Regions from separate parts of the Phycicoccus duodecadis genome, predicted to be linked through region 1. Evidence: predicted binding sites of a transcription regulator. Region 1 holds the regulator's gene; each other region holds the start of a gene.

Region 1 (5,751 bases):
GGATGGCGAGGACGCCCTGGCTGACGGACAGGCCCGGGAGCTCGGCCGCGGCGACCTCGGACAGGGTCTGCCCGGCGCCGACGGTGACCGCGTGCTCAGCGGTGACGGCGCCGGCATCGCCGACGCCCCCGAAACCCAGGACGGCGGCCACCACGAGCGCGGCCAGCACGAGCAGGGCGAGACGGCCGCGGGCCGTGAGGCGCAAGCCCTCGGACACGCCGCCCTCGGACACGCCGCCCTCGGACACGCCGGCAGCAGGACCGGCGCCGCCCCGCACGACGACGAGCCGGGGCCCCTGCGGCAGCGGGTGGACGAAGCCCTCGGTGGGCTCCCAGGCGATCGCACTCATCATGTCCTCCATCCCAGCGGCCAGTGCCACCGTCGAACCGTTGTTCGATAGAACGTCTGTACGAGTTGTAGCACGGATGTTCGACCGGTTCAAGACACGCGTCGTAAGAATGTTTGAATCCCCTGTACGAACCGCGTAGGCTGTTCTCATGCGCACCAGCCTGCACATGAGCACCGACAAGCCGGCTGACCTGCGATAACACCCCGATCCGGGCGCTCCTGGGGCCCCGGACGCAGCGAAAGGGTCGAGATGGCACGTCCGAGGAACGCCGACATCCACGAGATGCCCGACCGGGGCGACGGCGGGGAGCTCACGCACCGCCAGCGCAAGGTCCTCGAGGTGATCCGCAACGCCATCGACCGTCGCGGCTACCCGCCGAGCATGCGCGAGATCGGCGAGGCCGTCGGGCTCACCTCCCCCAGCTCGGTCGCGCACCAGCTGTCCGCGCTCGAGCGCAAGGGCTACCTGCGCCGCGACCCCAACCGGCCGCGTGCCATCGAGGTCCTCTCCCCCGACACCGCCGACGAGGGCGGCTACCGGCGCAGCGCCGAGGTCGAGCACGACGACGTCGACGTCACCGGCATCCACGACGACCGCCCCGAGGCCACCTACGTGCCGGTGCTCGGCCGCATCGCCGCCGGTGTGCCGATCACGGCCGAGGAGGTCGTCGACGACGTCTTCCCGCTGCCCCGGCAGATCGTGGGCGAGGGCTCGCTGTTCCTGCTGAAGGTGGTCGGCGACTCGATGATCGACGCCGCCATCTGCGACGGCGACTGGGTGGTCGTGCGCCAGCAGCCCAACGCCGACAACGGCGACATCGTGGCGGCCATGCTCGACAACGAGGCCACCGTCAAGACGTTCAAGCGCAAGGACGGCAAGGTGTGGCTGATGCCGCACAACCAGGCCTTCGACCCCATCGACGGCGACCACGCGACCATCCTCGGCAAGGTCACCGCGGTGCTGCGGCGCGTCTGAGCCGCTGCCTGGCCGGTGAGCCCGTGGCGCACCGGCCAGGCTGCGGTGCAGCGGTCACCTGGGACCGGTGCGGATCGGGGTGACCGGAGTGGAGCAGGATGACCGGGGCCGGGCCGGCTCGGGTCAGGCCTCGACCTCGGCGATGTGCACGACCGCGTCGCCCGAGGTCACCAGCGGAGCCTCGGTGCGCCCGATGACGACGCCGGCCCGGTTGGCGTGCACCAGCCGCACGCGCTTGCCGAAGGAGTCGAACAGGCCGCCGAGGCGCTGACCCTCCTCGACGCGCTGGCCGAGGCCGGCCTCGAGGTGGAGCATCCCGGTGCCGCGGGCCCGCACCCAGCCGCTGCGCCACGAGACCTCGGAGGCGGCCGGCGGGTCCTCGGCCACGGGCTCGGTCATCCCGAGCGCGGCCAGCACCCGGCGCACCCCCAGCACCCCGGCCTCGACGGCCCAGGCATCCATCCGCCAGGCCTCCCCCGCCTCGTAGAGCAGCACCGTGGCCCCGTGCTCGCGGGCGGCGTGGCGCAGCGAGCCGTCGCGCACCTTGGCGTGCAGCATCACCGGCGCGGCGAAGGCGGCGGCCAGCTCGCGGGTCCGCGCGTCCTCGAGGTCGGCGCGGATCTGCGGGAGGTTGGTGCGCCGGTCGGAGCCGGTGTGCAGGTCGATGCCCACCTCGCACTGGTCGACGACCTGGGTCATGAACAGGTGCGCGATGCGGCCCGCCAGCGAGCCGCGGGGCGCCCCGGGGAACGAGCGGTTCAGGTCGCGCCGGTCGGGCAGGTAGCGGCTGCCGTTCATGAACCCCAGCACGTTCACGATCGGCACGGCGATCAGGGTGCCGCGCAACGTCTTCGGGTCGAGGGCGGCCAGCACCTGGCGGACCACCTCGACGCCCACGGCCTCGTCGCCGTGGATGGCGGCGTCGACCCACACCGTGGGGCCCTCCTCACGGCCGTGGACGACGCGGATGGGCAGGTCGACGTCGGCGCCGGTGACCAGGCGGGTGATGGGCAGCGCCAGCGACTGGGCGCGCCCGGCCCGCACCCGCACGCTGCCGATCTCGAACGAGGGCCGCAGCGCCCGGGCCATCAGCCGGCCCCCCGGTTGCGCCGGCGCAGGCGCAGCGGCGGGCGGCCCCCGAGGTAGGAACGGCCGGGGTCGACGGCGTACCCCTGGCGCAGCGCCTCGCGGCCGACGAGCATCCGGAAGCCCATCTCGTCGCGGTTGGCGAGCGTCATCTCGGCGCTGACGGTGCGGCCCATCAGGGTCAGGTCCAGGGCGACGACGAGGCGCTGCTCGGTGTGGCCGGAGGACGAGCGCACGTCGCGGACGTCGAGGACCGGGCGCTCGACCACCACGGCGTCGTCGTCGGAGCGCTGCCACGGGCGGATGGTGAAGCGCACCCAGCGCTCGCCGTCGCGCTCGAGCTCCTCGAGGTCGAAGGCGTGCACGGAGGACGAGCGGGCGCCGGTGTCGAGCTTGGCCTTGACCCACGGGACCCCCGCGGACGGGAGGCTGACCCACTCGCGCCACCCGGCGAGGGTGTAGGCAAGACTGTCGGTCGAGGCTGCAGCGCCCGGGCCCGCACGACCGTCCGACACCGTCCGTCCTCTCCGTTCAGGAAGCCATGAAGCTCGCGATCCTCTCCCGCGCACCTCGCTCGTACAGTACGCAGCGCCTGCGCACCGCCGCCGCCGACCGGGGCCACACCGTCAAGGTGCTGAACACCCTACGGTTCGGCATCGACCTCTCCGGGGACGAGCCCGACCTGCAGTTCCGGGGCAAGCGCCTCTCGACGTACGACGCGATCCTGCCGCGGATCGGCAACTCCGTCACGTACTTCGGCACCGCGGTGGTGCGCCAGTTCGAGCAGATGGACGTCTACACGCCGAGCACCTCGTGGGGCATCGCGAACTCGCGGGACAAGCTGCGCGCCACCCAGATCCTGTCGCGCCACCACATCGGGATGCCGCCGACGACGTTCGTGCGCGACCGGGCCGACGTCATCGCGGCCATCGAGCGGGTCGGCGGCGCGCCGGTGGTCATCAAGCTGCTCGAGGGCACCCAGGGCATCGGGGTGATCCTGGCGCCGACGATCAAGGTGGCCGAGGCGATCATCGAGACGCTGCACTCGACCCGGCAGAACGTGCTCATCCAGCACTTCGTCAGCGAGAGCAAGGGGCGCGACATCCGGGCGCTGGTCGTCGGCGACCGCGTGGTGGCGGCGATGCGCCGCGTGGCCAAGGGCGACGAGTTCCGCTCGAACGTGCACCGGGGCGGGTCGGTCGAACCGGTCGAGCTCGACCCCGAGTTCGAGAAGGCGGCGGTGCGCTCGGCCCAGATCATGGGCCTGCGGGTGGCCGGCGTCGACATGCTCGAGGGCGCCGAGGGCCCGCTCGTGATGGAGGTCAACTCCTCCCCCGGCCTGGAGGGCATCGAGACCGCGACCAAGCTCGACGTGGCCGGCGCGATCATCGACTACATCGACAACCAGGTGGCCTTCCCCGAGATCGACGTGCGCCAGCGGCTGACGGTCTCGACGGGCTACGGCGTGGCCGAGATCGCGGTGCTCGAGGCGTCGGACCTGGTGGGCAAGACACTGGCGGCGTCGGGGCTGCGCGAGCGTGACATCACCGCGCTGACGCTGCACCGCGGGACGTCGGTGGTCCCGAACCCGAACGGGAACCATGTGCTGCAGGCGGGCGACCGGCTGCTGTGCTTCGGGCGGCTCGAGGAGATGCGCTCGATGATCCCGAGCCGGCGGCGGCGGACCCGCAAGGTCAAGAAGCTGCCCAAGGAGCCGATCCACGAGCCCCGCCCCGAGTGAGCCCTCAGGGCCCGGCGTCGGGCGCGGCCGGGCGGCGGCGCTGCCAGAGCGCGGTGTCGACCCAGCGGTCGAACTTGCGGCCCACCTCCCGCAGCGTGCCCACCGGCTCGAAGCCGAAGGACCGGTGCAGGGCCTCGCTGGCCGGGTTGGGCTGGGCGATGACGGCCAGGCAGGTGTGGATGCCGTCGGCGTCGACCCGGGCGAACAGCTCGGTGTACAGGCGGCGCCCGAGCCCCCGGCCGCGGGCCACGTCGGCGAGGTAGACCGAGACCTCGCGCGTCGCGTCGTAGGCGGCCCGTGGGCGGTAGACGCCGCTGAACGCGTACCCCAGCACCTCGGCCGACGGCTGCCGGACGGCGACCAGCACGTGGTCGCCGGGCGCCTCGGACCGTAGCCGGTCGGCGTAGTGGTCGTCGGGGCGGGGTTCGACGTCGAAGGTGGCGAGCGAGTGCAGCACGGCGTCGTTGTAGATGGCGGCCATCCCGGGTAGGTCGGCCGGGGTGGCGGCCCGGACGACGACGTCGTCGTCACCGGCCGCAGAACCGGCCGTCACGCGGCCCGGCCCCGGGCCGCGAGGACCTGCTCGAGCGTGGGCGCGAGGTCGGCGTCGACGCGCAGCGACATGTGCTCGTCGCCGCGCGTGGGGCCGCGGGTCACGCCGACCACCGGGATGCCGCGGCGGGCGGCGTGCCGGACGAACCGCAGGCCCGACATCACCGCCAGCGAGGAGCCGAGCACCAGCAGGGCCGGCGCGGCGTCGGTGAGCGCGAAGACGTGGTCGACGCGCTCGCGCGGGACGGAGCCGCCGAAGAACACGACATCGGGCTTGAGGGTGTCGGCCCCGCAGACCAGGCACCCGGCGAGGTGGAAGCCGGCGACGGCCTCGTCGGGCAGGACCACGTCGCCGTCGGGGCGGATCTGGCTGCTGACCCGGGAGCCGTCGGCCACCTCGCCCCGCACCAGTGCCTCGAACCCCGGGTTGGCCTCGGCCATCCGGCGCTGCAGGGCCTCGCGCGGGCTGCGGTCGCCGCAGGTGAGGCACACGACCTCGGCCAGGGTGCCGTGCAGCTCGGTGACGTCGCGGCTGCCGGCGACCTGGTGCAGGCCGTCGACGTTCTGGGTGACGACCGGGCCGAGCACGCCCGCGCGCTGCAGGGCCGCCACCGCGCGGTGCCCCGCGTTGGGCTCGGCCCGCGAGAAGCGCTGCCACCCCACGAATGAGCGCGCCCAGTACCGGCGCCGGTTCTCGGTGCTGGCGCAGAACTCGCCGTGCTGCATCGGGGTGACGCGCCGCGTGCCGTCACGCCCGCGGTAGTCGGGGATGCCGCTGTCGGTGGACATGCCCGCACCGGTGAGCACGATCGTGCCGGGATGGTCGTGCAGCAGGCCGGCCAGCCGGGCGACGGCCTCGGGGCTGCGCGCCTCGGCCGGCGGCTGGGTGAGCGCCCACGCCGGGGTGGCGGTGTCGTCGGTCCGCAGGACCGGCGCCGGGGCGGCCAGCGGCCCGGGGTGGGGCGGGCGCGACGACGGGGAGGTCGGGGCGGCATCCGGCATGGCTCCAGTATCGCCCGACCCGCCGACAGGGCACGATCGATAACAC
Region 2 (5,751 bases), 620 kb from region 1:
TCATCGAGGGCGGGGCCACCAACAAGTCGTTCATCCTCGAGCTCCTCGACCAGCCCGAGGTCATCGACGGCAGCGCCGACACCGGCTGGATCGACCGGGTGCGCGGCGAGGGCCGGCTGGTCGCGGCCGAGCACTCCGGGGTGGCGCTGGTCGCGGCCGGCATCGAGTCCTACCTCGACGCCGAGGCCATCGAGCGCGCCCGCCTGCTCGAGACCGCCCGCGGCGGCCGACCCCAGGTGCAGCACGTCGTCGGCCGCGCCGTCGACCTCAAGCTGCGCGGCACCGGCTACAAGGTCACCGTCCTGCGCACCGGGCCCTCGCGGTTCCGGGTCACCGTGGCCGAGCCCACCGGCGCCGCGCACACCGTCGACGCCGACCTCGAGCGCACCGGCGAGTACACCAGCCGCATCGTCGTCGGGGGCCGCGGCCACCGCCTCGTCACCGCCGCCCACGGTCCCGTGCAGCTGGTCGAGGTCGACGGTGTCACGCACCGGGTCAGCCGCGACGAGGGTGGCGTGCTGCGTTCGCCCGCACCGGCGCTCGTGGTCGCCACCCCGGTCGCCGTCGGCCAGGAGGTCGCCGCCGGGGCCCCGGTCCTGGTGCTCGAGTCGATGAAGATGGAGACCGTCCTGCCCGCGCCGTTCTCGGCGAGGGTCAAGGAGCTCCTGGTCGCCACCGGCAGCCAGGTCGAGACGGGGGCCGCGCTGGTGCGCCTCGAGCCCACCGGGGACGCCGACGCCGCCGTGGTCGCCGACGTCGAGGGCGCCGACCTCGACCTGCCCGACGCCGCATCCGACGGCGACGCCGCGCAGCGGGCTGCCCGCGGGCGCGCCGACCTGTCGGCGATGATCCTCGGCTACGACCTCGAGCCCGGGCACGAGGGCCGCGCCCTCCAGGGGTACCTGGCCGCGCGCGACGAGCTGGCCGCGAGCGGCACCGGTGTCGTGCCCGACGAGATCCCGCTGCTGACGGTGTTCGCCGACCTGGCCGAGCTGGGGCGCAACCGCCCGGTCGGGCAGGAGACCCACGTCGAGAACCGCGTGCACAGCCCGCGCGAGCACTTCCGCACCTTCCTGCAGACCCTCGACCCCGAGCGCGGCGCCTTGCCGGCCGACTTCGTGGGGCGCCTCGAGCGGGTGCTGGTGCACCACGGCGTCGACGCCCTCGAGCGCACCCCGGCCCTCGAGGGCGCCGTCTTCCGCATCTTCCTGGCGCAGCAGCGCTCGACCCCCGAGGTCACGATGGCGACCTCCATCCTGCGCCGCTGGCTGGCCGAGCCCGCCCCCGCCGCCCCGGCCGACGTCGAGGCCCGCGACCTGCTCGACCGCCTCGTGCTGGCGACCCAGCTGCGCTTCCCGGTGGTCGGTGACCTCGCCCGCAGTGTGCGCTTCCGCTGGTTCGACCAGCCGCTGGTCGACTCCGACCGCGCCTCCGTGCTGGGCTCGGTCGGCACCGAGCTCGACGAGATCGATGCGCTCCCACCGGGGCCCGAGCGCACCGCGCGGGTCGACGCCCTGGCCGACATCCCCGAGCGCATCGTCCGCTTCCTCGGCGAGCGGCTTCGGCGCGGCGTCGCTGCGCGCGAGCCGATGCTCGAGGTCCTGGTCAAGCGGCACTACCGCGAGTACCACCTCGAGGGGCTGCACGAGGAGTCGGTCGACGGCCGGGCCGTCACCGTGGCCGACTACCGGCTCGACGACCGTGAGACCCGCCTGGTCACCACCATCGGGACGTTCGACGAGCTGACGTCCGACGGGCCGCTGGCCGGGCTGCTGCGCCGCGCCGTCGAGCAGCGCCCCGCCGGCCACGACGCAGTGGTCGACCTCTACCTGCACGTCCCCGACGCGCCCGAGGACGCCGACGCCACCTCGGCCCTGCTGGCGGAGCGGCTGGTCGCGATGCCGTTCGCGCTCGCCTGCCGCCGGGTGGCCGTGGGCGTCGTCACCGACGACGGGCGCGAGGTCGGCTACTTCACCTTCCGCGCCCGGCCCGACGGCACCCTCGACGAGGACCTGCCGGTGCGCGGCGTGCACCCGATGGTGGGGCGCCGGCTCAACCTGTGGCGGCTGCGCGACTTCGAGCTCACCCGGCTCGAGGCGCCCGACGACGTCCTGCTGCTGCACGCCGTGGCGGCCGGCAACCCCCAGGACCAGCGGCTCGTGGCGCTGGCCCAGGTCCGCCAGCTCGTGGTCGTGCGCGACGACGAAGGGCGCATCACCGCACTCCCGCACGTCGAGCGCGCCCTGGCCAACTGTCTCGAGGCGATCCGGCGGGCCCGTGGCTCGATGGGCGGCGGCTCGCGCCTCGACATGAACCACGTCTGGCTGCACATCTGGCCGCCGGTCGAGGCCGACCTCGACCAGCTCACCGCGCTCCAGGGCAAGGTCGCGCCGCTCACGGCCGGCGCGGGCATCGAGGAGGTGCGGATCGAGGGCTCCATCGCGGGCGACCACGGCCACACCGTCCCCATCTGCGCGCGGTTCACGTACCAGCCGGGCTCGGGCGTCACCTTCGCCGTCGAGCAGCCGCCCACCCAGCGCCTCGCGCCGCTCGACGCCTACGCCGAGAAGGTCGTGCGGGCCCGGCGGCGGGGGCTGGTCTACCCGTACGAGCTCGTCTCGATGATCGCCGGCGGCGGCGGCGAGGCCGTCGAGTACGACCTCGACGACAGCGGCCGGCTCGTACCCGTCGACCGCCCGTACGGGCAGAACACGGCCGGGATGATCTGTGGCGTCGTCACGACCCCGACGCGCCTGCACCCCGAGGGCGTCACCCGCGTGCTGCTCTGCGGCGACCCGTTGCGTGCACTGGGGGCCGTGGCCGAGCCCGAGTGCCGACGCGTCATCGCCGCCATCGACCTGGCCGAGGAGCGCGGGCTGCCCGTCGAGTGGTTCGCCCTCTCGGCGGGTGCGCGCATCTCGATGGACTCCGGCACCGAGAACATGGACTGGGTCGCCAAGGCCCTCAAGCGGATCATCGAGTTCACCCAGGCCGGCGGTGAGATCAACGTCGTGGTGGCGGGCATCAACGTCGGGGCGCAGCCGTACTGGAACGCCGAGGCGACGATGCTCATGCACACCAAGGGCATCCTCGTGATGACGCCCGACTCGGCCATGGTGCTCACCGGCAAGCAGTCGCTCGACTTCTCCGGTGGGGTGTCGGCCGAGGACAACTTCGGCATCGGCGGCTACGACCGCGTGATGGGCCCCAACGGGCAGGCGCAGTACTGGGCCAAGGACCTCGTCGACGCGTACGGGGTGCTGCTGGCCCACTACGAGTCGACGTGGGTGGCCCCCGGCGAGGCCGGCCCGCGGCGCGCGCCGACCACCGACCCCGTCGAGCGCGACGTCACGACCTACCCGCACGCGCTCGAGGGCAGCGACTTCACGACCGTCGGCGACATCTTCTCGCCGGCCACCAACCCCGACCGCAAGAAGGCCTTCGACATCCGCACCCTGATGCGGGCCGTCGCCGACCAGGACCACGCCACGCTCGAGCGCTGGGCAGGGATGGCCGACGCCGAGACCGCGGTCGTGTACGACGCCCGCATCGGGGGTATCCCGGTGTCGCTGTTGGGCATCGAGTCGCGCAACGTGCCGCGTCGTGGCTTCCCGCCCACCGACGGCCCCGACACCTACACCGCCGGCACGCTGTTCCCGCGCTCCTCGAAGAAGGCGGCGCGCGCCATCAACGCGGCCTCGGGCAACCGGCCGCTGGTGGTGCTCGCGAACCTGTCGGGCTTCGACGGCTCGCCCGACTCGATGCGCAGCCTCCAGCTCGAGTATGGCGCCGAGATCGGCCGGGCCATCGTCAACTTCGAGGGCCCGATCGTCTTCGTCGTCGTGTCCCGGTACCACGGAGGGGCTTTCGTGGTCTTCTCCAAGGCGCTCAACGAGCGGATGACGGTGCTGGCGGTCGAGGGCTCGTTCGCGTCGGTCATCGGTGGCGCTCCCGCGGCCGCGGTCGTCTTCGCCCGTGACGTCGACGCCCGCACGGCGGCCGACCCGCGGGTGGCCGACCTCGAGGCTCGGATGCGCGAGGCCGACGCCGCGTCGCGGCCGGTGCTCGCCAGCGAGCTCGCCACCGTGCGGCAGGCCGTGCGCTCCGAGATGCTCGGCAAGGTCGCCTCCGAGTTCGACCGGGTCCACGACATCCACCGCGCCGTGCGGGTGGGGTCGGTCGACGCCGTCATCGCCCCCCAGGAGCTGCGCCCGCGGATCGTCGCCGCGCTGGAGGCCGAGCTGGGCTGAGCCGGGGCTGTGTTTACCCCCTCATCGGGAGCAAATCGTCTGTGCCGCAGGAAAAATGCTGCGGATGAAGGGTTGCTGGTTCGTACGGATGTTCGGTACGATGGGGCATGGACAGGGGCCAGGTCAGCAGCCGCATCGCGGCCCTGCGCGCGGAGTGCGCGCTGCTCGGCCGTGAGCTGTCCGAGGCCGGCCGGGGGCTGGCGCCGGACGAGGCCTTCGAGCTCGCCGGTGAGGCCCAGGGGCTGGCCAACGCGGCGGATGCGCTCGTCGCCGTGGCCGGGGCGTGGGGAGCCCGGGTCGAGACCACGATGCGCTCCGGGTCATGGGAGCGGGTCCACCCGGTGGGGTACATGGACGCGATGGCGGCGGCGCAGATGTCGCTGGCGACCGGGCTGACCGAGGGTGTGGCCGGGCGCAAGGCCGCTCTCGGCGCCGCGTTGGGCGAGCGGTTCCCGCGGGTCCGCGACCTCCTGCTCGGTGGGGAGGTCCCGGCGGCGACCGCGCAGAAGGTGGTCGATGCCTGCGCCGGTCTCGATGTCGAGGCGTGTCTTCGGGTGGATGCCGGGCTCGCACCCCGCCTCGCTGCCATGGATCCGGCGCGGGTGGCCGCCGAGGCCCGGCGGGTGGCCACGACGGTGGCGGCGGCCCAGGTCGCTGCCCACGCCGCCCTGACGAAGAAGGGCCGTTGCGTCGAGGCCAGAGCCGGCGTCGACGGCCTGACCGACTGGTTCGCGTCGCTGCCCACGGCCACGTCGGCCGCGATGTGGTCGGCGGTCGAGTCCCTTGCGGGGGAGTACCGGGCGCAGGACGAGAGCCTGTCGGTGCCGGAGTCCCGAGCCGACGCCCTGACCGACCTCGTGCTGCGCAACGTCACCGTGACCGCGCAGGTGACCCTCGGCATCCCCGTGGTCACCGACCGGCCCGCGCCCGAGACCGTTCCCGGCGAGCGCTTCCGGGTCGACTGGGGAGACGACGAGACCATCGTCGACGCCGTCACCGGCGAGGAGGTCCGCTCCGGCGACCTCGACCCTGCCACCCGGGAGGAGCTCTCCTGGATCGAGGTGCCGGCCGAGGCCGAGGGCGATCTGACGACCATCATGGCCGAGGTCTTGCCCGGGTTCGCCGTCTCCGGCACCCAGCTCCCGGGCCTGGGCTGGGTGGACGCGGCCACGCTGGCCAACCTCCTCAAGACCCTCCCGATGGGCGTTGCCCGGGCCGTCCTCGACGCCGAGACCGGCACTCTGGCGGGTCGCCAGCGGCGCGTACCGGCCGCCGAAGGGCATCGCCGACTTCGTCACCACCCGCGACGGCACCTGCCGGATGTGGGGCTGCTCCCGGCCCGCGGAGCGCTGCGACCTCGACCACGCCAGACCCTGGCCGGCGGGCGCGACCACGCCGGCCGGCCTCGAGGCCCTCTGCCGGCGACATCATCGCTTCAAGCAGCAAGGGCGCTGGCGACCGGTCCTCGATCCCGACGGCACCGTCACCGGGCACGGTCCGA
Region 3 (5,751 bases), 2.8 Mb from region 1:
CTCGGCGCTGACACCGTGGTCGGCCAGGTGCTTCTCGACCAGGCCCTGGTAGCTCGTGGCCACCCGGCAGCCCGCGATGTCCTCGATGCGGGTGGCGGTCCCGGGGCGCGCGGCGTAGCGGAAGGTCGAGGCGCCGAACCCGAGATCCATCACCTCGACCGCGGCCGAGCCCGAGTCGAGCAGGAGGTCGCGCCCGGTGATGCCGCAGTCGACGGTGCCGGAGCCGACGTAGACCGCGATGTCGCGCGGGCGCAGGTAGAAGAGCTCGACGTCACCCGCCTCGTCGCGCACGACGAGCTCCTTGGTGTCGCGGCGGGTCCGGTACCCGGCCTCGCGCAGCATGGCGGCCGCGGGGTCGGACAGCGATCCCTTGTTGGGGACGGCGATGCGCAGCATGTCAGGGGTCCTCGGGGTTCGGGCCGCTCAGAGGTGGCGGTAGACGTCGTCAGGGGTGAGGTCGGAGGCGATCATCAGCACCTGCAGGTGGTAGAGCAGCTGGCTGACCTCCTCGGCCGTGCGCTCGCGCCCTTCGTGCTCGGCCGCCATCCACACCTCGGCGGCCTCCTCGACGATCTTCTTGCCGATGGCGTGCACGCCGGCGTCGAGCTCGCGGACGGTGCCGGAGCCCTCGGGGCGGGTGCGCGCCTTCTCGGCGAGCTCGGCGTACAGCGCGTCGAACGTCTTCACGATGGTCAAGGGTACGGCGCCCGGCGGGCGGGCCGGACCGCGGTCAGAAGGGCGGACCGCTCGGCGGTGGGAGCACTGGTGGTCTCGGGGAGTGGACCGGCGTGTAGAGCAGGTCGGGGTGGGTCGGGGTGGGTCGGTGGTGTTCGATGCGGCAGCGGATGCGGGGTCTTGCTGGTGGTGGGCCCGGGTTGTGTTCGAGGTGGTACTCGAGGGTGCTGTGGGGTGCGTCGGGGGTGACGAGGCGGGGGTTGTAGGTGAGGGTGGCGGGGTCGGTGCCGGTGTCGGGTAGGACGGCGGGGTGGAGGTGGTCGATGGGGTGGGTGGTGCGGGCCCGGCCGGTGGGGTCGGTCCAGGTGAGGGTGGCGTCGGGGTGGAGGAGGGCGCGCCAGCCGGGGCGTTGTTTGATGCGGTGGTGTCGGCGGCAGAGGCAGACCAGGTTGGCTGCTGATGTCGGGCCGGTGGGCCAGGGGGTGACGTGGTCGAGGTCGCAGAAGCGGGCGGCGACGTGGCAGCCGGGGAAGCGGCAGTGCCCGTCGCGGGCGCGGACCAGCGAGGCCAGGGCCCTCCCGGGGCGGTAGGCGTCGGTGGTGAGCTCGCCGGCGAGGTCGAGCAGGGCACCGGTGAGCGGGTCACACGGGGCGAGGCCCACGCGGGGTTCGCCCCGCGGTCGCGGTGCGGCCCGGCCGGCGCTGGTGGAGGTAGGGCCGGTGGAGCTCGGGTGGGCGCTGGCACGGTCGAGCCACGCGCGAGAGACCAACATCGGCTCGCCGGGGCGGAGGCCGGTGACCTCGAGCAGATCGCCCGGCGCTGCCTGGCTCGCCCCAGCCTCGCTCGCGGGCGTAGGACCTGTGGGCGCATCGGCCGCGATGGTGTGGACGACCTGGACGTCGATGGTCGCGTTCCCCGCCACCAGGTCGGTCAGGGCCTGGGCGCGGGCCCGGTCGACCCGGTCACACACGCCGTCGGTGACGTACTGCTGCGCGAGGGCGTCGATCGCGGCCCAGGCCTGGGCTGCTTCTTCGGAGGGGAAGGTGCCGTGCCAGGTGTCGACCCCGGGTTCGCCGACCCACCGTTCGAGGCGGCATTCGGACCGGGCGCGGACGGCGCGTTGGCGAAGCAGGTCGGGCGAGATCCGGGCCAGCATCCGACGGACCCGGCGCCGCAACCGCGGCCCGTCCTCGCTGCCGAAGTACTCGTCCAGGCCGCCGACCACCGACGCGGCGACCTCGGCCGGGGCCTCCTCGAGCTCGGTCGCCACCACCGACGCCCGGTACGCATCCAACCGCCCGGCACCCATCGCGGTGTGCAACCCACCCAGCCCGGTCTCGGTCGCGGTGCCTTCCGGACCGTCCGCGGCGAGACGGACCGCCGCCCGCACCCGCCGCTCGGCGTGCACGGCGGTCACGGCCAGCACCCCGGACACGATCGCCGAAGCGTCCAACGCCACGTGGCCGAGCGCCCGGTGGGTGTCGATGACCTCCCCGTCGTCCAGGACCTCCGGCTCGATCGCCGCCAGCCGCACGATCGCGGCATCCTGCGCCGCGGTCGCGGTGTCGATCACGGCCTGCAGCTCGCCGAGAGCCTGGGCCCACTCCTCCTGCGACCCGCGCAGCTCGCTCGGGCACAGAGCGTCCGTCAACATCTGACGCGCTGAACGTGCGGCACTCAGAACGTCCTGCGGACCGGTCGTCACTGCCATCGAAACCCCCTCCCCTGTACCCACGATCTTACTCGATCACGGTGACACGAACAAGCGTTCGAGGGCACCAATTCACAATCGGGGCAACGTTTTTCCCGCCATGAGCGCGACTGGAGGGGCGGATGTGACGACCACAGGAGAATGCGCCCGCCCGCGGGAAGGAGGGACCGCGGAGGCCGCCATCCAGGCCGTCTGGAACAGGACCACGGACGAGCCGTCACCAGCCGGACAGCCCGGACCCGAGCAAGCGAACGGGCGGGCCGGCCTCGCCGACCCGCCCGTTCGCGGTGCGCCCCAAGGTGCGCTGAACCCCCCTCAGACGGAGGCCGGTTCGGCGCGTCGACCGCCCCGCTCGAGGTCGGCCTCACGGGTGAGCCTCACCCACTGGGTGAACCCGTAGATCACGAACATCCCGTAGAAGATGTACATCACCGAGGTCGGCACGTAGCCCGTCGCGAAACCGAGCGGCACCCCGACCAAATCGACGCCGATCCAGGCCAGCCAGAACTCGTTCCAGCCGCGCGCCATCGAGTACGTGGCCACGATCGAGCCGACGAAGATCCAGGCGTCGCACCAGTAGAACCACCACTGCGGGGTGTAGTACGGGTTGGGCGAGAGGTTCCACAGCGCCACGAACAGCTGGTGCACCACGACGGTGCCCAGGAGCCAGCCGGCACCGACGACCAGACGCTCGCGGCTCGTCATCCAGCGCGGGATGACGGCCGGGGCGCCGGTGCCACCGGAGGCCTTGCGGTGCTGGGACCAGCGGACCCAGCCGTAGATGCTGACGATGATGAAGAAGACCTGCCGCCCGGACTGGCCGAACAGGGGGATGCGCTGGTCGGCGCCGAACGCAGCGCCGATGTAGACGAAGAACAGCATGATGTTGGCGACGATGCCCACCGGCCAGGCCCACACGGCGCGCTTCATGCCGTACCAGGCCGATGCGACGCCGATGAGGACGCCGATCAGCTCGAGCCAGTGCAGCGTGTACGGGCCGATGGCGATGCCGGCGTCGATCGCCTGCTGGAAGAGGTTCTGCGACGGGTCGGTCGCGGTGACGAGGGCGTTCATGGGGGCGGGGGGCTCCGTTCTGCGGGGTGGGAGGTGGTGCTATTCGGGGTGGGAGGTGGTGCTGTGCGGGGTGGGGGATGCGGGTCGGCTCGAGGACGCTCGATGCGGGCTGGCAGGTTACTCGGCGGGTGCAGGGGCGAGGGCGCGCAGCGTGACGGCCGTGGCGACGGCGGCGGTGGCCGCCTCGTGCCCCTTGTCCTCGCTGCTGCCCGGCAGGCCGGCCCGGTCGAGCGCCTGCTCGGTCGTGTCGCAGGTGAGCACGCCGAAGCCGACCGGTACGCCGGTGCCGACGGCGACCTGGGTCAGGCCGGCCGTGACGCCCTGGCAGACGTACTCGAAGTGGGGGGTGCCCCCGCGGACGACGACACCGAGCGCGACGAGGGCGTCATGATGGGGCGCCAGTCGCGCGCACGCCACGCTGAGCTCGACCGTGCCCGGCACCCGGACCACCGTGGGCGACGTGACGCCGGCGCCCTCGAGGCCGCGCAGGGCCCCGGCGAGGAGGCCGTCCATCACCTCCTGGTGCCACGAGGCCGCCACGACGGCGACCCGCAGCCCGTGCCCGTCGACGCTGACGACGGGGGCTCCGTCTCCGCTCATGCTCGGCGTACTCCTTCGGTGAGTGGTGACACGCGCCGGGTCCTGGCTGCGGCGACCTGCGGCCGGCCGCTCACGCCGTCGTCCCGGTGTCGGTGCTGTCGACGACGAGGTCGTGGCCGAGCCGGTCGCGCTTGGTACGAAGGTAGGTGCGGTTGTCGGGACCGGGGGCGATGCGCAGCCGCTCGACGCTCGTGACCTCGATGCCGTGCCCGCGCAGGGCCGCGACCTTGGCGGGGTTGTTGGTCAGCAGCCGCACCGACTCGATGCCCAGGTCGACGAGTACGGCTGCGCCGGCGGCGTACTCGCGTGCGTCGACGGGCAGCCCGAGCTCGAGTTGCGCGTCGACGGTGTCGAGCCCCTGGTCCTGGAGCTCGTACGCGCGCAGCTTGGCACCGAGACCCACCCCGCGCCCCTCGTGGCCGCGCAGGTACACGACGACCCCGCCCTCGGCAGCCACCCGCTCGAGGGCCCGCTCGAGCTGCGGCCCGCAGTCGCAGCGCTGCGAGCCCAGGACGTCGCCGGTCAGGCACTCCGAATGCAGCCGGACCAGCGGCGCGGCGCCCGGGACACCCCGGGGGCTCACGAGCGCGAGGTGCTCGACCCCCGTGACGACGTCGCGGTAGGCGACGGTGCGGAAGGTGCCGTGCCGCGTCGGCAGCACCGTGTCGGCGACGCGCTCGACCCGGTCGTGGCGCTGGCGCCAGGCGACGAGGTCGGCGATGGTCAGGACGGGCAGGTCGTGCTCGATGCCGAGCGCCAGCACCTCGGGGGTGCGCAGCATCGTGCCGTCGTCGGCCACCAGCTCGCCGATGGCGCCGACAGGCGCCAGGCCCGCGAGCCGGCACAGGTCGACGGCCGCCTCGGTGTGGCCGGCGCGGGTGAGCACGCCGCCGTCGCGCGCCCGCAGCGGCACGACGTGCCCGGGGCGGACGAGGTCGTCGGGCCCGGTCGCCGGGTCGGCCAGGGTGCGGATGGTGTGGGCGCGGTCGGCGGCCGAGATGCCCGTGGTGACCCCGGCGGCCGCGTCGACCGTGACCGTGTACGCGGTGCGGCGCGGGTCGCGGTTGTCGAGCACCATCAACGGCAGCGCCAGCCGGTCGGCGACCTCGGCCGTGACCGGCGCGCAGAGGTAGCCGGAGCTGTGCCGGATGGTCCACGCCAGCCACGCGTCGGTGAGGGTCTGCGCGGCCAGCACGACATCGCCCTCGTTCTCGCGGTCCGCGTCGTCGAGGACCAGCACCGGCCGCCCGGCGCGCAGCGCATCGAGCGCCTGCTCGACGGTGGCGAGGCTCATGACGTGGCCTCCGCCGCGAAGCGGGCGGCCAGCAGCCGCTCGACGTACTTCGCCAGGACGTCGACCTCGAGGTTGACCGGGTCGCCGACGCCCTTGGTGCCGAGTGTCGTGAGCCCGAGCGTGGTCGGGATGAGCGACACCGTGAACGAGGACTCCCCCACGTCGACCACGGTCAGGCTGACGCCGTCGACCGTGATGGACCCCTTCTCGACGACGTAGGGCGCGAGCCCGCGCGGCAGCGAGACCTCGACGACCTCCCACTGCTCACCGGGCGTCCGCGCGATGAGGGTGCCGGTGCCGTCGACGTGGCCCTGCACGACGTGACCCCCGAAGCGACCGGACGCGGGCATGGCGCGCTCGAGGTTCACCGGAGCGCCGGCCTCGAGCGCGCCGAGGC
Region 4 (5,751 bases), 1.3 Mb from region 1:
CCCCCTCGTCATGGTCGTGTCCGAGTCGCTGCGCACCGCCCCGCTCGGGCTGGCGTTCTTCCAGGGGCAGTACACCCAGGGCTTCACCCTGCTGGCGGCCGGCGCGTGCATCGTCGCCACCCCGGTGGTCGTGCTCTACCTGTTCCTGCAGCGCCACTTCATCGCCGGGATGCTCGAAGGAGCGGTCCGGGAGTGACGGGCGGCCACGGGCTCCCACTACGGTGAGCCCGTGGCCGAGCATCCCGAGCAGGCGGCGTCCGAACAGCGCGCCCTCGCCCTGGGGGCCGAGCTGCGCGCGCTGCACGGGCGCCTCCGGGCCTCGCTCGACGACGCTCTCGCCGGCGTCGACCCCACCGCGGCCCTGCTCGACGTGACCGCCGAGCCGGTCAACCGGTGCCGCGCCTTCTGCTCGGTCCTGGCCGCCCACCAGCGCCGCGAGGACGCCACCCTCTTCCCGTGGCTGCTGGCTCACCGGCCCGACCTGGCCCCGGTGCTCACCCGCCTCGACGAGGACCACCGCCTGGTGGCCGGTCTGCTGGGCGAGCTGACGGTGGCTCTCGACGCCGGGGCGGCGCCGTCGGTCCTCGTGCGCCACCTCGAGGGGCTCGACGCCGTCATGGAGAGCCACTTCCGCTACGAGGAGCGCGAGCTGCTCCCGGCCATCGCCCACCTCATCGCAACCGCCGGGGCGCCCTGATGGCCCGGATGCGGCGCAAGGGCGACCTGCCCACCAAGGTCTGTGCGACCTGCCGGCGGCCCTTCACCTGGCGCAGGAAGTGGGCGGCCGACTGGGACGAGGTGCGCTACTGCTCGCAGGCCTGCCGACGGGCGCGCCCCGATGCCGCTCCGCCGCCGGGCTCCTCGGTCCTGCCAGAGTGAGGGGATGAGCTCGCCCGGCACGCACGTCCTCCTGATCAGCGACACCCACCTCCCGAAGCGCGCCAAGGACCTCCCGGCTCCGCTCTGGGAGGCCGTCGACGCCGCCGACCTCGTGGTCCACGCGGGCGACTGGGTCGAGCCCCTGGCCCTCGATGCGCTGGAGGCCCGCGCGACCCGGCTGCTCGCGTGCTGGGGCAACAACGACGGGGCCGCACTGCGGGCCCGACTGCCCGAGGTGGCCCGCGAGACGGTCGAGGGAGTGCGGGTGGCGGTGGTGCACGAGACCGGCGGCAAGGAGCGCCGGGGCGAGCGGATGCGCGCCGCCCATCCCGACGTCGACCTGCTGGTGTTCGGGCACAGCCACATCCCGTGGGACTCCACGCACGAGGGGCTGCGCCTGCTCAACCCGGGCTCGCCCACCGACCGGCGGGCCCAGCCCGACTTCACCTGGATGACGCTGCGGCTCGCGGACGGCGACGTGCACGACGTGGTGCTGCACCGGCTGCCGCCGGCCTGACCCGGGTCAGGCCGGAGCGTCCGCGAAGCGCAGGTAGGGGCGCACCTCGTCGACGTTCTCGAACCGCTCGCGCGCGTCCTCGGTGGAGATCGAGGGGGCGACGATGACGCGGTCGCCAGGCGCCCACTCGGCCGGGGTCGAGAACGGCCCCGCGTCGGTGGTCTGCAGCGCATCGAGGGCTCGCAGGATCTCGGTGAAGTTGCGCCCCACCGACTTCGGGTAGGTGATCGTCAGGCGTACCTTGTCCTGCGGGTCCACCAGGAAGACCGAGCGCACCGTGGAGGTGTCGCCCTCCTCGGGGTGGATCATGTCGTAGGCCTGCGCGACCGCGCGGTCGGAGTCGGCGATGATCGGGAAGTCGACCTCGACCCCGCCGACCTCGGCGATGTCGGGCACCCACCGCTGGTGGTCCTCGACCGAGTCGACCGAGACCGCGATGGGCTTCGCGTTGCGCTGGGCGAACTCGCCCGACAGGGCCGCGGTGCGACCGAGCTCGGTGGTGCACACCGGGGTGAAGTCCGCCGGGTGGCTGAAGAGGACCGCCCACGCGCCGTTCTTCCACTCGTGGAACGAGATGGGACCGTGGGTGCTGTCGGCGGTGAAGTCGGGGGCGGTGTCGCCGAGACGGAGAGACATCGATAACTCCTCATATGGATCGGGATCACCTCACGTTATCGACCGTGGAGCGTCCCGACCCACCGTGCCCGCCATCCGGACGGCCGAAGACGCCACGGCACCCACGCCCCACCTGGCAGGGTGACCCCATGAGTGATCCCATGAGTGACCCCCAGACGCCCGCGACCGACGAGGTCTCCCGCTTCCTCGTCCGCCAGAAGATCACGATGATGGTCAACCGCTACGAGGTCGTGCGGACCAGCGACAGCGGCGCCGAGCTCGGCACCCTCGCGGTGGCGCAGCAGAAGCGGCTGAAGCTCAAGGAGGAGGTCACCTTCTTCACCGACGCCGCCCGCACGACGCCGGTGTTCTCGTTCAAGGCCCGCAAGCGGATCGACCTGGCGTCGGCCTACGACGTGCTCGACGCGAGCGGCGCCCCGGTCGGTATGTTCCGCAAGGACTTCGCGGCTTCGCTGCTGAACTCGACCTGGCACCTCGAGACCCTCGACGGCCAGACCTTCACGGGGCGCGAGCGCAACCAGAACATCGCCGTGCTGCGCCGGGTCTGGGAGTTCCTGCCGGTGGTCGGCGACATCCCGCTGCCGTTCCTGTTCCACTTCGACTTCCGCGCCGCCGACGGCACGGTGGTGATGAGCTCGACCAAGAAGATGGGGCTGCGCGACGTCTACCGCGTCGAGCTGGCGCCCACCGCCACCGGGCGGCGTCTCGACTGGCGGCTCGCGGCGGCCATGGCGGTGGCGCTGGACGCCCTCCAGTCGCGCTGAACGGTAGGGCCTCGCCCGGGCTCAGCGGGCCGCGTCGGCCAGGCGCCGGGCCAGGGTCGCGACCGCCTCGCGGAGACCGGGACCCCCGACCACGGTGAACGGCACCGGCAGGCGGGCCAGGTCGCGGGCGTAGCCGTCGAGGTTGCCGGTGGTCCCCACCAGACGGGTCCGTCCGTCGGGAGTCGCCTCGAGGCGGCCCATGGTGCGGGGGATCCACTCGACCCGCTCCAGCGGGGCGTCGACCCGCACCTCGACCGGGTGCTCCCACCCCGCGGCCAGGTGCTCCTCGAGCGACTCGACCGGGTCGAGGCCGTCGGGGACCCGGAAGGTCGCGTCGAGCCCGTCGACACCCTGCACCCGGTCGACCCGGTAGGTGCGCACCGTGCCCGAGCGCAGCGACCGGCACAGCAGGTACCACCGGCCGTGACGCACGACCACGGCCCAGGGCTCGACCTCGGTGGTGAACTCCCGCTCGGCCTCCGAGCGGTAGTGCACGCGCACGCACCGGCCGTCGAGCCGGGCCCGCACCAGGGCGACCGTGGTGGCGGGGTCAGGTCGTGCGGCGCCGCGGTCGGGGGCGGCGGCGGCGATGCGACGGACGACGTCGGCCGGCTCGGCCACTCGCTGCGGCATCGCGCGCAGGAGCTTCGCCATCGCCACGCCCACGGGGTCGGCCGGGTCGGAGGCGGCATGGTGCCCGTCGAGCACGGCCATCACCAGCCCCAGCGCCTCGTCACTGCTGAACACCAGCGGCGGCAGGCGGGTGCCGCGTCCCAGCCGGTAGCCGCCGGCCGGCCCCCGGGTGGACTCGACCGGGATCTCGGCCTGCCGCAGGATGTCGACGTAGCGCCGGACGGCGCGCGTCGAGACGCCGAGCCGTGCGGCCAGCCGCTCGGCGGTGACGCCCGGCTCGTCCTGGATCGCCTCCATCGTGATGAGGGCGCGGGCGGCGGGGGTGGTGTCGGGGCGCACCCGGTCATGGTGTTGCGGACGCCGAGCGTCCGCAACCCCTCCTACGGTGGGGCCATGACCGACATCCTGTTGATCCACCACATCCAGGGCCTCACCCCGGGCGTGCTCGCCTTGGCCGACGCCTTCCGGGCCGCCGGGCACACCGTGCACACCCCCGACCTGTTCGAGGGCCGCACCTTCGGCTCGATCGACGAGGGGGCCGGGTACGCCCGCTCGGTCGGGTTCGACGAGGTCCGGGCGCGTGGGGTGGCGTCGGCCGACGGCCTGCCCGACGACCTGGTCGTCGCCGGCATCTCACTCGGGGCCATGGCCGCCCAGCAGCTGGTGGCCACGCGGCCGGGGGTCCGGGGCGCTCTGCTGTACGAGGCGTTCGCCGGGCCCGAGAACTTCGGGGGGTGGCCCGACGGGGTCGCGCTGCAGGTCCACGGCATGGCTGACGACGAGTTCTTCGGGCTGGAAGGTGACCGTGAGGCCGCCGAGGCGTTCGCCGCGGGGCGCCCCGAGGCCGAGGTGTTCGTCTACGCCGGCGACGCCCACCTGTTCGTCGACTCCTCGCTGCCGGCCTACGACGCCGACGCGACGCGGCTGGTGCTGGACCGGTCGCTGGCCTTCCTCGACCGCCTCTGACGCCGGGCCGGCGTTGGGGCTGGACCAACGCAATCCGGTTCTGCTGAAGGCGAACACCTGTGGAGAGAGGCTTGCTCTCGTACGCCTGTTCGGGTATCATTTCTCCATGAACAGGGGGCAGCTCAGCAGCCGTATCGCGGCCGTGTGCGCGGAGGTCGCGGCGCTGGGGCGTGAGCTGGCCGAGCACGGTCGCGGGCTCGATGCGGTGGAGTGTTACGAGCTGGCCGGTGAGCTCCAGACGGTGGTGAACGCCGCCGAGGGCGCCCAGGGTGTCGCGGCCGCGTTGGGGGCTCGGGTCGAGGTCCGGCTCTCCGGGGACGGGCCGGTGGAGCGGGTCCACCCGGTCGGGTACGTGGACCAGATGGCGGCGAGCCTCGTCGCGCTGGAGGCCGGTCTGACGGAGGGGCTGGCCGGAAGGAAGGTGCACCTCGGGGCAGCGTTGGGTGAGCGGTTCCCCCTGGTCCGCGACCGGGTCCTCGCGGGGGATGTGGCGGCCGCGACGGCGCACAAGGTGGTCGACGCCTGTGCCGGGCTGGACGTCGAGGCGTGCGGGCGGGTCGATGCCGAGGTCGCCGGCCGGTTGAGTGAGCTGGACCCGGCCCAGGTCACGGCGCACGTCCGCCGGGTCGCCACCCGGGTCGCGGCCGACCAGGTCGCCGCGCAGGTCGCGAAGACCCGCCGTTCCCGCACCGTCGAGGTCCGACCGGGTCCGGACGGGCTCACCGACGTGTACGCCCTCCTGCCGACGGCGACCGTCGCCGCGGCCTGGGCCGCGACCGAGCAGCTGGCCGGGGAGTACCGCGGCATCGACGACACCCTGACCCTGTCCGAGGCCCGCGCGGATGCGTTCGGTGACCTGCTGCTGCGCAACGTGACGGTGTCGGCGCAGGTGACGCTCGGGGTGCCGGTGGTCACCGACCGGCCAGCGCCGGAACCCTCGGTGGTCGAGACCGTCGAGGTGCCCTGGGCCGACGACGACACCGTCATCGACGCCTACACCGGCGAGGAGACCCGCTTCGCCGACCTCCCCGCGGAAGCACAGCGGCTGTTCCAGACCACGACCATGACCGTGGACCCGGACCTCACCCCGACACCCATGGCCCAAGTCGCACCGGGGTTCGCGGTCTCCGGGACGCAGCTGCCCGGCCTCGGCTGGGTCGACGCCGCCACCGTCGCCAACCTCCTCAAGGTTCTCCCCCTGGACGTCGCGAGAGCCGTGCTGGACGCCGAGACCGGCACCCTGGCCTCCCTGACCACCAGCGCCTACCGACCGAACAAGGCCATGCGCGACTTCGTGGCCACCCGCGACGGGACCTGCCGCATGTGGGGCTGCACGAGACGCGCCGAGTACACCGA

The links. The regulator LexA, encoded in region 1, represses DNA repair genes until DNA is damaged. The targets are predictions, from matches to a motif close to TCGAACANNTGTTCGA.
Region 2: a site for LexA is predicted at 4,331-4,346, ahead of ATL31_RS05760 (13E12 repeat family protein). Genes of this name have one in related genera too.
Region 3: a site for LexA is predicted at 2,433-2,448, ahead of ATL31_RS16075 (HNH endonuclease signature motif containing protein). Genes of this name have one in related genera too.
Region 4: a site for LexA is predicted at 4,473-4,488, ahead of ATL31_RS08930 (HNH endonuclease signature motif containing protein). Genes of this name have one in related genera too.

The regions. Positions count from the first base shown of each region.
Region 1 is NZ_PJNE01000001.1:618,841-624,591, forward strand. Features, by position in the region: gene ATL31_RS02805 (LysM peptidoglycan-binding domain-containing protein) at 1-379, opposite strand, end outside; gene lexA (transcriptional repressor LexA) at 599-1,324, shown strand; gene ATL31_RS02815 (succinylglutamate desuccinylase/aspartoacylase family protein) at 1,448-2,413, opposite strand; gene ATL31_RS02820 (ATP-dependent zinc protease family protein) at 2,413-2,925, opposite strand; gene ATL31_RS02825 (RimK family alpha-L-glutamate ligase) at 2,952-4,151, shown strand; gene ATL31_RS02830 (GNAT family N-acetyltransferase) at 4,156-4,704, opposite strand; gene ATL31_RS02835 (NAD-dependent protein deacetylase) at 4,701-5,705, opposite strand.
Region 2 is NZ_PJNE01000001.1:1,241,859-1,247,609, reverse strand. Features, by position in the region: gene ATL31_RS05765 (ATP-binding protein) at 1-4,250, shown strand, start outside; gene ATL31_RS05760 (13E12 repeat family protein) at 4,358-5,751, shown strand, end outside.
Region 3 is NZ_PJNE01000001.1:3,460,102-3,465,852, reverse strand. Features, by position in the region: gene hisG (ATP phosphoribosyltransferase) at 1-396, opposite strand, end outside; gene ATL31_RS16080 (phosphoribosyl-ATP diphosphatase) at 424-687, opposite strand; gene ATL31_RS16075 (HNH endonuclease signature motif containing protein) at 731-2,329, opposite strand; gene pnuC (nicotinamide riboside transporter PnuC) at 2,702-3,460, opposite strand; gene ribH (6,7-dimethyl-8-ribityllumazine synthase) at 3,578-4,060, opposite strand; gene ATL31_RS16060 (bifunctional 3,4-dihydroxy-2-butanone-4-phosphate synthase/GTP cyclohydrolase II) at 4,131-5,354, opposite strand; gene ATL31_RS16055 (riboflavin synthase) at 5,351-5,751, opposite strand, start outside.
Region 4 is NZ_PJNE01000001.1:1,915,288-1,921,038, reverse strand. Features, by position in the region: gene ATL31_RS08970 (carbohydrate ABC transporter permease) at 1-196, shown strand, start outside; gene ATL31_RS08965 (hemerythrin domain-containing protein) at 230-697, shown strand; gene ATL31_RS08960 (DUF2256 domain-containing protein) at 697-879, shown strand; gene ATL31_RS08955 (metallophosphoesterase family protein) at 884-1,396, shown strand; gene ATL31_RS08950 (peroxiredoxin) at 1,403-2,032, opposite strand; gene ATL31_RS08945 (LURP-one-related family protein) at 2,173-2,796, shown strand; gene ATL31_RS08940 (helix-turn-helix transcriptional regulator) at 2,818-3,768, opposite strand; gene ATL31_RS08935 (dienelactone hydrolase family protein) at 3,823-4,395, shown strand; gene ATL31_RS08930 (HNH endonuclease signature motif containing protein) at 4,502-5,751, shown strand, end outside.